4 regions of the Paenibacillus sp. FSL P4-0338 genome follow, and region 3 is predicted to be linked to each of the others. Evidence: predicted binding sites of a transcription regulator. Region 3 holds the regulator's gene; each other region holds the start of a gene.

The links. The regulator Rex, encoded in region 3, represses fermentation and respiration genes when NADH is low (regulators of the CRP and FNR family bind a similar motif). The targets are predictions, from matches to a motif close to TTGTGAAATATTTCACAA.
Region 1: MKZ07_RS23390 (cytochrome ubiquinol oxidase subunit I) is a predicted target of Rex. The motif match lies at 1,548-1,565, and genes of this name have one in related genera.
Region 2: nirB (nitrite reductase large subunit NirB) is a predicted target of Rex. The motif match lies at 1,146-1,163, and genes of this name have one in related genera.
Region 4: MKZ07_RS20995 (formate/nitrite transporter family protein) is a predicted target of Rex. The motif match lies at 1,928-1,945, and genes of this name have one in related genera.

Annotation. Positions count from the first base shown of each region.
Region 1 is NZ_JBBOCG010000001.1:5,291,765-5,294,926, reverse strand. It holds gene MKZ07_RS23405 (S1C family serine protease) at 1-533, shown strand, start outside; gene MKZ07_RS23400 (cold-shock protein) at 927-1,127, shown strand; gene MKZ07_RS23395 (cold-shock protein) at 1,218-1,448, shown strand; gene MKZ07_RS23390 (cytochrome ubiquinol oxidase subunit I) at 1,680-3,068, shown strand; gene cydB (cytochrome d ubiquinol oxidase subunit II) at 3,072-3,162, shown strand, end outside.
Region 2 is NZ_JBBOCG010000001.1:2,822,192-2,825,353, reverse strand. It holds gene ric (iron-sulfur cluster repair di-iron protein) at 1-180, shown strand, start outside; gene MKZ07_RS12600 (hypothetical protein) at 313-999, shown strand; gene nirB (nitrite reductase large subunit NirB) at 1,267-3,162, shown strand, end outside.
Region 3 is NZ_JBBOCG010000001.1:2,559,754-2,562,915, reverse strand. It holds gene dinG (ATP-dependent DNA helicase DinG) at 1-1,117, shown strand, start outside; gene MKZ07_RS11315 (redox-sensing transcriptional repressor Rex) at 1,256-1,906, shown strand; gene MKZ07_RS11310 (amidohydrolase) at 1,896-3,162, shown strand, end outside.
Region 4 is NZ_JBBOCG010000001.1:4,779,205-4,782,366, forward strand. It holds gene MKZ07_RS20990 (MFS transporter) at 1-431, opposite strand, end outside; gene MKZ07_RS20995 (formate/nitrite transporter family protein) at 1,000-1,827, opposite strand; gene MKZ07_RS21000 (nuclear transport factor 2 family protein) at 2,112-2,498, shown strand; gene MKZ07_RS21005 (FAD-dependent oxidoreductase) at 2,737-3,162, opposite strand, start outside.

The sequences.
Region 1 (3,162 bases), 2.7 Mb from region 3:
TGTACGATTGGGAGCAGGAAGTGATCCAGACGGATGCGGCCATTAACGAGGGCAACAGCGGCGGCGCACTGGTGGATCTGGACGGCAAGGTGATTGGTATCAATACGATGAAGATCTCCGATACGGGGGTAGAGGGGTTGGGCTTTGCGATTCCCGCCAATCGTGTAGTGGACACAGCCAATGAGCTTACCTCCAAAGGGCGGATAGCACGTTCATACCTGGGTGTATATTCGGTGGATTTGAATAATCCGTATGTTCCGCTGGCCGATGACCAGCGCAAGGAGCTTAATCTTCCGTCTGTAGTTACTGATGGGGTTGTGGTTCTGGATGCTGTAGGACCGGCGAAGGATGCAGGCCTGCAGCTTAACGATGTGATTACGAAGTTCAACGATAAGCCGATTACCTCCACGCTGTCGCTGCGCAAATATCTGTACGATCATACCAAGATCGGCGATAAGCTGAAGATTACCTTCTACCGCAATGGTGAAGTGAAGCAGACAACAGTTCAGCTTCTTGAGAAGCCGGAGGAATAAAATTGGAAATGGCCGTATATAATAATGAGGCAGTCACGATTACGGAAACAGTTGAAGCCGTCCTTTTCAGGAAAAAAGAAGAGGGCGGGGCTGTTTCAAGAATAAATAAATGGGGTAACTGGTAGTAATGGGTATAAATATTACAAATTAATACGACTGGTAGCCCTTACATTGGGAAGTGGCCCTTATAAGGGGAAAAACGGAGAAATTAGGATAGAACAGCTTGCCTTTGTTATTAAGGTGTGGTAACATGAAATTATTCATACATTGATACCTTATTCTCGCATTGAAAAGGGCTGTCAACCAAAGATACAACCTTTCTCAATGTGTGAATTTTTTCTTTGTCTGAAGATAAAAAGAACATATTAATTTAAATTTGTGGAGGTAACACACATGCAAACAGGTACAGTTAAATGGTTCAACGCAGAAAAAGGATTCGGTTTCATCGAAGTTGAAGGCGGAAGCGACGTATTCGTTCACTTCAGCGCAATCACTGGCGACGGCTTCAAAACTTTGGACGAAGGCCAACGCGTTGAATTCAACGTTGTTCAAGGCAACCGCGGACCACAAGCCGAAAACGTTGTAAAACTGTAATTAATAGAAGACACCGTCCCCGCTTGTGAAAGTTGGGACGGTCTTTTTTTATCATTACTTGCTTGCAACATAAAGGAAGGAGGAACGGCAATGAACTACCGGAAAAAGCCTTTGGAGGAAGTACCGGAAGAAAATACCGCAATTTGGGCCTGTACCAATGAGGATTGCAATGGATGGATGAGGGATAATTTCGCATTTGAACACGCGCCTTCCTGCCGTCTCTGTCATTCCCCAATGGTTCGTAGCATGAAGATGCTGCCGCAATTGCTTAATTCAAATGGCGATCTCAAATCGCTTAAGAAAGGTATTTCCATTACCTAGACCAATACCTTTATGAATCAAGACAACTATATACTATACATGCTGGATAAATGTAAGACGGTGAAACCGTCTTATTTTTTTTGCTTTCTATATGCAATATTGTGATATTTGTCACAAATATTTTGTTTTTCATGCCTAAACAGGGTGTATAATGTGACAATCATCACACTTAAGGCGTCGGAAATTTGACAAAATAGACATAACGAAATAGGGAGAAGGAAGGGGAGAAATATGGATACAGTACTGCTGTCACGTATACAATTTGCGTCGACGACAATTTTTCATTATTTCTTTGTGCCAGTATCGATCGGACTTGCGCTCATAATTGCCATTATGGAGACCATGTACGTAAGAAAGGGCAATGAAGAGTACAAAAGAATGGCGCAATTCTGGGGGAAGCTGTTCCTGATTAACTTCGCAGTAGGTGTAGTAACAGGGATTTTGCAGGAATTCCAGTTCGGAATGAACTGGTCGGATTATTCGCGCTTCGTCGGTGATGTGTTCGGGGCTCCGCTTGCGATTGAAGCCTTGTTGGCCTTCTTCCTGGAGTCCACATTCATCGGAATCTGGATCTTCGGCTGGGATAAGGTGTCCAAGCGGATTCATCTATTATCGATCTGGCTGGTGGCCTTCGGGACGATGCTGTCGGCATTCTGGATTCTGGCGGCTAACTCCTTCATGCAGCATCCGGTCGGCTTCCAGATTAACAACGGCCGGGCTGAGATGAATGACATCTTCGCACTGATTACAAACGGCCAGCTGCTGGTGGAATTTCCGCATACAGTGCTTGCCGCTTACGCTACAGGTGCCTTCCTGGTAACAGGGATCAGTGCTTACAAATTGCTTAAGAAGCAGGACGTCGCCTTTTTCCGGAAATCATTCGAGATCGCAGCAATTGTAGGGGTTATCTCTTCCTTCGGCGTTGCGGTTGCAGGACATGCACAGGCTCAATATCTGGTAGAGACACAGCCCATGAAGATGGCGGCTTCCGAAGCGCTGTGGGGTGAGAGCGGCGACCCGGCACCTTGGACGGTATTTGCCAATATCGATGTGAAGAACCAAACCAACAGCAATGAAGTTCAGGTTCCGTATCTGCTGAGCTTCCTGTCCTACAGTAAATTCTCCGGTGATGTGAAGGGGATGCTGGAGCTACAGAAGGAGTATGAAGTAGCCTACGGACCAGGAGATTATATTCCGCCGGTCAAAACAACCTTCTGGAGCTTCCGGATCATGGTTGCTGCCGGCACGCTGATGATGCTGTTCGGGGTATATGCTATCTACCTCATGTGGCGCAAAAAGATGGACAGACCCAATACCTGGTTCATGCGCTTCATGTTCTGGGGACTGCTGCTTCCGCCGATTGCCAATACGGCCGGCTGGATTATGACAGAGATCGGGCGTCAGCCATGGACTGTATTCGGACTTATGACTACAGAAGACAGTGTGTCGCCTAATATTACCAGCGGACAGGTGCTGTTCTCGGTGATTACTTTTAACGCGATCTATGCCATATTGGGTGCAGTGCTGGTCGGCCTGTTCGTCAAAGTGATTAAAAAAGGTCCTTATGCTATGGATAACGAACACGGTGAATCCCACGATCCGTATAACAAGGAGGGCTAACCAATGTCACTTAATGAATTATGGTTTCTGCTGATTGCGGTGCTGTTCGTCGGCTTCTTCTTCCTGGAAGGCTTCGACTTCGGTGTAGGGATGG
Region 2 (3,162 bases), 260 kb from region 3:
GAGCATGACGGGGCGGGAGAGATTCTGCGTGAGCTGCGTAGAGTTACTAATGACTATACACCGCCCGCGCATGCCTGCACGACTTATCGCCTGACCTATGCCCGTCTTGAAGAACTGGAAGGCATGACCTTCGAGCATGTGCATCTGGAGAACAACATTCTGTTCCTGCGTTATCAATAGGACCGGCTGCAATGGATAAGTCCCTTCGGGGACTTTTTACTTTTTATACCGGCAGAAATGATTTGAGAACCCTTCCTCTATGCGTTATCCTTAAAGAGTCCGGGAAAATACATATGAAGGCGGTGCCGTGGGATGTCCACGAAATGGATGCGCTTAATGCTGTGCCTTCTCTTGCTGGCCGCGGCAAGCGGTTGTGGCTTGGGATCAGGGAATGGCGGCAGCAGTAACGGAGGCCAGGGACTAACCTTTTCAGTCAAGGTGGGTGACAGCGAAATGGCCGGAAGCTCAGCCAGATTGCTTAACGAAGCTTACGTGCCTGGGAATTCAATAATAGAGCTGTTTAGGAAGAGTGGCGTTGTTACATTTTCAGCGGATGGAACTAATATTCTTGAGGTGAATAAGGTTTCCCTGGGTCAGGATATGAGCTGGGAGATTCAGGTGAACGGCAAGAAGGTTCAAGAGCTGAATACGACCCTGGAACCGGGTTCGGCCATTACGATGTCAGCAGGGCCTGCCGGAGCCGGAAAGATGTTTCAGCCTGTCATCATCACTGTGAACGGGGGGAGCGAGCAGCCGGAGCTGACACATTCGAATGTGCTTTCTTTTATGCAGGATATGTCCGTCAAGGGATTGCTCCAGAACAGCGGTATGGTCCAGCTTGCCGAAGATAACCGGACGGTGCTTACTGTGATGGAATATACCCCGCTCAGCAGCGAGGAATGGAGACTGAAGGTCAACGATAAAGGACTGCTCGGCAATGGAGTGGACATGAAGCTCAGTCCGCAGGACAAGCTGGAGATCTCTCTGGTATTGAAATAAGTGAATGAAGTAGATGAGTGAGATTGTGTACCCGATGAACGGATATCTGTGCGAAACTGCATGGGTATCCGTTTTTTTGAATAATAAATCTCTATGCTTCACGCCAGAAATTGTCCTATATAAGAACGGCGAAGTCATTTTCAGTTGTGTGAAAAAATTCACATAAGATGTGACTGTGGTCACACTTGCCATGGAATGGGGGACAGTATAATTTCTCTATCAGGTAAGTTATTGAAGAAATCAGAGTTTCTGAAGGAGGGTCTACCAATGGCAGCGGAAAGAGAAAAGTTAGTGCTGATTGGAAATGGCATGGCGGGAGTAGGCACTATTGAGCAGATTCTGAAGCTGGGCGGCGCTTATGATATTTCGGTCTTCGGCAGTGAGCCGCATCCCAACTATAACCGGATTATGTTGTCCTATGTACTTGAAGGCAGCAAATCGATTGAAGACATCATTCTCAACGATCTCGGGTGGTATGAAGATAATCATATTACACTGCATACCGGTACGACGGTCACCAGGATCGATGATCAGAACAAACTAATAATGACCGATAATGGACTGGCGGTTCCTTACGATAAAGCAATTATTGCAACGGGTTCGAATTCTTTCATTCTCCCCGTACCCGGCAGCACCAAGGATGGAGTAGTCGGCTTCCGCGATATCGCGGATTGTGATGCAATGCTGGCAGCGGCGAAGCAGTACCGCACGGCGGCTGTGATCGGCGGAGGACTGCTGGGTCTGGAAGCTGCGAAGGGCCTGGTCAATCTGGGCATGGATGTTACCGTTGTGCATCTGCTGGAGGATCTGATGGAGCGCCAGCTGGACCGTACCGCTTCTTCAATGCTACAGGCAGAGCTTACGCGTCAAGGTGTGAGATTCGCCATGGGCAAGCAGACGGTTGAATTGACCGGAGAAGAACGGGTGACTGGTCTACGATTCAGTGATGGCAGTGTGCTGCCGGCAGAGTTTGTAGTGATGGCTGTTGGAATCAAGCCGAATGTCCAGCTTGCGAAGGACAGCGGAATCACTGTTAACCGCGGGATTGTAGTTGACGATTATATGCAGACTTCTATGGCAGATGTGTATTCTGTCGGTGAATGTACAGAGCACCGGGGAACCTGCTACGGACTCGTTGCACCGCTATTCGAGCAGGGTATGGTTCTCGCCAAGCATTTGTCAGGTGTACAGACTCCGGGCTATGAAGGATCAGTTGTAGCAACCAAGCTCAAAATTTCCGGGGTAGATGTATTCTCCGCCGGTGAATTCACCGAAACGCCGGAGCATACCGTCATTTCTGCCAAGGATGAATGGAAGCGAACCTACAAGAAGATTTTGCTTAAGAATAATGTGATTGTCGGTGCCGTTCTGTTCGGTGATGTAACGGAATCTGCCAACCTGCAGAAGCTTGTGAAAAACAGCACAGAGATGACCAATGAAATCTATGATGAGGTTATGGGCACAAGCTGCTGTGGCGGAGGCGGAGCCAAGAAAGGCATGTCTGTTGAAGCGATGGCAGATGAAGAAATCGTCTGCGGCTGCAACGGCGTAACCAAAAAAGCGATTGTTGATGCTGTTACGGAGAACGGCTTCACTACGGTAGATGAGATCAAAGCCTGCACGGGTGCAACCCGCTCCTGCGGCGGCTGTAAGCCAGTGGTGGAGCAGATTCTGCAATTCGTTCTCGGAGACAGCTTCCAGCAGAGCACCAAGCAGGGAATCTGCAGCTGCACCTCGCTTAGCCGGGATGAGATCGTTGCCGAGATTACGGCAAAAGGCCTCCGGACTACCAAGGAAGTCATGCATGTCCTGGACTGGAAGCAGGCAGAAGGCTGTTCCAAATGCCGCCCGGCTGTGAACTATTATCTGGGGATGATCTACCCTGACACTCATGAAGACGAGAAGGAATCCCGGTTCGTCAATGAACGGATGAGCGCCAATATTCAGAAGGACGGAACTTATACAGTTATCCCGCGGATGTATGGCGGGGTGACCACTCCTGAGGATTTGAAGCGGATTGCCGATGTGTCCCTGAAGTATGATGTGAAGGTTGTGAAGGTAACGGGCGGCCAACGTCTTGACCTGATCGGTGTCAAAAAAGAAGATGTACCTAAGGTGTGGGAGGAGCTGGATATGCCGTCCGGCTATGGGTATGCGAAGTCG
Region 3 (3,162 bases):
GGAGTTGGCGGCCCTTGAGAATACGCTGAACCTCAGTCTGAGCGATATCATCCGCAAGGGTGACAAGATGCTCAGTGAGATGCGTGACACGGACAGCCAATCCTCCTCGGACAGTCTTGTGACCGATATCGGCGGGTTATTTAAGGATCTGGCATCCATTAGAGAGCAGATCCGCTTCTTCATGGGCCTGAACGATGAGAATATCGTGTATTGGCTGGAGGGAAGCGGTAATTATAAAGGCAAGTCGCTGCAAATGTATGCCGTTCCTGTAGATGTCAGTACCCAGCTCAGGGAGCTGTTCTTCGACAAGAAGAAGAGTATTGTCCTGACCTCGGCCACCTTATCCGTGGATAAGTCCTTCCAGTTCATGATCGATAACCTGGGCCTTGGTGAAGCTGCGGAGCAGGGGCGTCTGATGACAGCGCTGCTTCCGTCGCCGTTTAAATACCGGGAGCAGGCTCTGCTGGTCATTCCCCGCGACTTCCCGAGCGTCAAGGGAAGTATAGGGGATGCCCGTTTTGTGGACACGCTTGTTCATTCCCTCGCCGAGACTGCTGTAACTACACGAGGGCGAATGCTGGTGCTGTTCACCTCCTACAAGATGCTGCGCCAGGTCTATGACCCGCTGAAGGAGGCGCTTGCCTCCCAGGATATCGCGGTGCTCGGACAAGGTGTGGAGGGCGGCAGCCGGAGCAAGCTGATCCGCCGCTTCCAGGACAGCCCGGCTTCGGTCCTGCTCGGTACCAGCAGTTTCTGGGAAGGGGTAGATATTCCGGGAGAAGCATTGACCTGCCTGGCGATTGTCAGACTGCCGTTCCAGCCGCCGAATCACCCGCTGGCAGAAGCGAAGTCGGAGCTGCTTCAGGCACAGAAGAAGAACCCGTTCATGAAGCTGTCCGTGCCGCAGGCAGTCATCCGCTTCAAGCAGGGCTTCGGGCGGCTGGTCCGCACGGCGCAGGACCGGGGCATCGTAATTGTGTACGATACTAGAGTAATTGAATCGCATTACGGAAAGTACTTCCTGTATTCACTCCCCGGTCCCAAGATGGAGCATATGCTCACCGAGCAGATGGTCCCGAGAATTGCCGAATGGCTGGAAGACGGCGGGGTTTCCTAATTCATCTGCTATTGCTATTATTAATAAGTCATGATTAACCTGAAGATCCGTTCCCGCCCTGTCCTGCCGATCCGGCAGGCGGGGGGCACGGTTGCTATAATTGAACGGGTATAACACAACTATTAAGGAGGAGAATACATGAAATCGGATAAAATATCGGAGGCCGTCGTGCGCAGGCTCCCAGTGTACCTGCGTTTCCTGAACGATCTCCAAAAACGTGAAATCTCCACAGTCTCTTCTCAGGAGCTGGGCCAGAAGCTTGATCTGAATCCCGCCCAGATCCGTAAGGATTTGGCTTACTTCGGTGATTTTGGCAGGAAGGGTATCGGCTACGATGTATCCTATCTAATTGAGAAGATTCGCCATATCCTGAAGCTTGACCAGCAAATTAATGTTGCACTGGTTGGAGCCGGTAATCTCGGTCATGCCTTGTCTAACTACAACGCTTACTTGAAGGATACGATGAAGATTACTGCGATCTTCGATGCCTACCCGCCGAAGGTGGGCCAGCAGATCAACTCGCTGGTTGTGCAGCCGATGGAGGAGTTAAGCAGCACAATCCGCTCGCAGGGCATCCGCATCGGGATTATTACCGTACCTGACAGCGAAGCCCAGAATGTAGCTGATATTCTTGTGGACTCCGGCATTGAGGCGATTCTGAACTTCGCACCGGTTATTCTCAAGACGCCTGCCAATATCCGGATTCATGCCGCAGATTTCACCACAGATCTGCAGAGCCTGGCCTATTATTTGCATGATGGAAAGGATGAGGCAGAAGATGAGCAGTAAGATCACGATAATCAAGAACGGGCACTTCCTGGTTCCGGGCAGCGACAAGCCGGTTCTAAGCGGGTATATGACCCTGGAGAATGATCTGATTACTTACATAGGTGAAGCTGAGCCGGTAGTGGAGGATGGCGCTCAGGTCGTAGACGGCAGCCGTCTGCTGTTCATGCCGGGTCTGGTCAATACCCATGGGCATACGGCCATGTCACTGCTGCGCGGATACGGCGACGATATGGTGCTTCAGACTTGGCTGCAGGAGAAGATGTGGCCGATGGAAGAGAAATTCACTGGTGATGATGTATATTGGGGAACCTCGTTGTCCGTACTGGAAATGCTGAAGGGCGGCACAACCACCTTCCTCGATATGTATGATCATATGGACCGGGTAGCGGAAGTAACGGAGCAGTCCGGTATTCGTGCGGTGCTGATGCGCGGCGTAATTGGGCTGTGCCCGGAAGAGGTACAGCAAGCAAAGCTCGCTGAGGCGGTTGCTTTTGCCCGTAACTGGCACGGCAAGGCTGACGGCAGAATTACAACTATGCTCTCACCGCACGCTCCGTACACCTGTCCTCCAGAGTTTTTCATGAAGTTTGTGCAGGCTGCCCATGATCTGGACCTGCCGATGCATACCCATATGTCCGAGACGCGCCATGAAGTGGAGCAGAACGTGGCTGACTACGGCCTTCGTCCGGTCGCACATCTGGAGAAGCTGGGGATGTTCACCCGTCCTTCGCTCATTGCCCACGGGGTTCATCTGAACGATGAAGAGATCGGGATTCTGGCCCGCTATAACGTTGGCGTGTCGCATAACCCCGGCAGTAACCTGAAGCTGGCCAGCGGGGTTGCACGTGTTCCTGAGCTGCTGCGAGCCGGGGTTAAGGTCTCCCTGGGTACAGACGGCGCGGCAAGCAACAACAATCTGGATATGTTCGAAGAGATGAGGCTGGCGGCTCTGATCCACAAGGGCGTAAGCGGTGATCCTACAGCGGTACCGGCTCCTGAAGCGCTACTGATGGCCACGGAATACGGGGCTCAGTCTATTTTCCTAAGCGGGGTAGGCCGGCTTGCAGCAGGAATGAAGGCCGACTTCATCGCGCTTGATATTGACCAGCCGCATTTGCTGCCGCATACCGATCTGCTCTCCCATGCCGTCTATTCGGCAAGTGCCAAGGATGTGGAGCATGTATGGGTGAACGGCCAGCAGGTTGTGAAGCATGGACAATGCCTGACACTGGATGAAGAAGCTATCCGCCGCAAAG
Region 4 (3,162 bases), 2.2 Mb from region 3:
TTATTAGCAACATAGATGATATTGAACAGCTCGGCGCGCTGCTCCGCGAACCGGAAGCCGATAAACGCCTGAATCGCCGGGAGGGAGAGGGAGTTGAACAATCCCATCAGCCCCATCACGATAATGAATACGCTCCAGCTTCCGCTCGCCCACGGGAGGGCAAACAGCGTCAGGGCATTCATGGCCAGAGCGCCGACAATCAGTCGGTTGACCCCTACCTTATGGTACAACGAGCCGCCCAGCAGCTGACCGGCAATCCCCCCAAGGGACTGCACCAGCAGAACAATTCCCGCGTCCTTCATACTACGTCCCAGTTCATCGAATACATACATGGTAACCAGCGGCCACATCAGCGCACTGCCGGTAGCATTAATAAGACTGGCAATCAAGAATACTTTTATTTCCTTCGGATAGGCCTGCATGAATCTCATATCTTGTCTGTCATCCCCTGTAACATAGCTGTCATTAATCCATCCAGTATCATCCCAACACAGGGGGCAGGGCAAGCATGCGCGTTAATGCTGTATCGCGGGAAACCAGAGAATTATCCTATTGAAAATCAATCCCTTCTTCACCGCCGCCAGCGATATTAATATTCTATAACCCGCTCTTTCACACGTAAACAAAAATACCTTGCCGGCACTGATTCGTTCCCCGGAACCCGGGGTAATGATCCATATGAAACACTCCCTATTTTATTCACCGTGAGATCCGATTTCGTTCCCCCGAATCGGATTGCACGGTGAATTTTGTTTAAATATAAGTATTTATAAGTTTTACTCTATAAATTATCCTTCTATTTCTCGCTGAAACGTTACCGTCCTTATAAAGGACGGCAAAGCCGTTTCCACTTGTGTCCGGAGAAAGATCCTGCTGTACCCGACATAAAAACACTCCCTGTCTCTACGAATCCCTTGAAGCAGGATGCCGAGAAGCAGGAAGTGCTTAGGCCAAGCTATGGTACAGTCAGGCGATTCACCGGGTCAGGTCCGATATTGATTAAGCGTGTTTCTTCAAACCCGCAGCAGGGACGCCTGCAGCCGAGTTCACTGCTCCCGCCTCCTTGCGCAGATAGGCCATCCAGTACGCAGCAGCCACGAAGATCGCGCCGCCCGTCAGATTGCCCAGCCAGACCGGAACGAAGTTGGCCACATACTGGCCCCAGGTGAAATGTCCTTCGAAGATCGCAGCAGGGATAAGGAACATGTTAGCTACAACGTGCTGGAAGCCGATGGCCACAAACGCCATGGTCGGGAACCAGATACCGAGGATTTTGCCGCTGAAATTGTCTGCCCCGTACGACAGCCATACCGCCAGCGCTACGAGCCAGTTACAGCCGATCCCGGAGATAAAAGCCTGCAGGAACGTAGCATCGATCTTATGCTCCGCCATACTTACCAGCTTCTCCAGATACACACCATCTGATGTAAGACCAACGATGTGACCGAAGAAATAAGCAACGAACAAGGCGCCTGCCAGGTTGCTGAGCGTGATCAGCACGAGGTTCTTCATCACTTCCCAGAACGAGATCTTCTTCGCAATGAACGCCAGCGGCACCGCCATCATATTGCCCGTCAGCAGTTCCCCTCCGGCAAGCAGCACCAGAATGAGTCCAACCGGGAACACCGCAGCCCCGATGAAGTTAGCAATGGACCCCCACTCGGCAGGCGCACCGGCAATGACACGAATATCCAGCAAAAATCCGAGCGCGATAAACGCCCCTCCCAGAAAACCGAGAATGAGTACAGTGCTAAGCGGATTATGTGCCTTCTTGACTCCGTTCTCTACCGTAACTTCAGCGATTCCCTGCGGTTTGTTATAAGCCATGATTCCTATCCCCTTCTAATTACTTAAAATTTGTTCCTTTATGCCATTGTAACGTGATCCTAATCACATTTACGTGATAAAAGTCACTATCCGAAAAACCAAGTGAAAGTTTTCACTGACATGTCAAATTTACCATAAAAGCTGGATTCATGCACTGATTTAATACAGCTCAAGGAATTCACAGATTAATCTCACCGGAAGGAACCGGAGCATCCAGCAGCGAATAAAAAAGATAAAAGTTATACCGGCTGCTTGTTAAACAGGCCGGAGAGAGGAGTCTTTGTATGGTTAGCCAAGAAGTACAGGACATCATTGAAACGTATATCAGGGCATATAATTCTTTTGACATTCAAGGCATGGTTGACCTGATGCACCAGGATATCATCTTCCGGAATATTTCAAATGGGGTAACCACCACGGAAACCAGCGGCATCCCGGCATTCCGGGCATTGGCTGAGCAATCATCAACGATGTTCTCCAGCCGCCGCCAGATCATTACCGGGTACAGCGCAGGACCTGACAATAATGTTGAGGTGGCCATTGATTATGAAGGCATCCTTGCCGTGGATATGCCTGGCGGATTATCGGCCGGTGATATGCTGCGGCTAAAGGGAACGTCTATATTCGGCATTAAGGATGGAGAAATTGTGTTGATTGAGGACCGCAGCTGAGCACATAACATTTAAGAAACACAAGTGGAAACGGCTTTGCCGTCCTTTACAAGGACGGTACCGTTTCGGCGAGAAATAGACGGATAAGATGTAGTCGGTTTTTCGACCACATTCAGCCCGGATGACCACTCGCGTATCCCCGGCTTTATGCACCACTTATCCACATCGGAAGAAAATCATAATTCCCTTTTCAAAAAAAAGAGCCCGGAATGGGCTCTAATACAAAGGTATCAATAAATTAAGCGTGGACAGGCTCCTTGACGGGAGCAGGCTTAGGCAGAGCCTGAAGGCCTGCAGTGTTCAGGAAGTTCCAAGGCTTGTTGTAATGCGGCTGGAAGAAGAAGTCGATGAAGGCCAGCTGGTCAACGGTCATCTTGTTCTGGATGCAGACCGATACGGTATTGATCGACTGCGTCAGATCCATCTTGGACATAATCTGCGCGCCCAGAATGCGGCGGGTGGCACGGTCAAAGACCACTTTTACCTGAACCTGCTCGAAGGTCGGCATGAACTCCGGACGGTAGTTGTCGATCAGCATTACACTCTCCGTATCCATTCCCTCGGCTGCGGCAGCCTCTTCCGTTAGTCCGGTTCCGGCAATATTGTCCTCATAGATCTTGATGCCCGATGTTCCTTGCGTACCCATGTAGGGGATCGTGTTCGA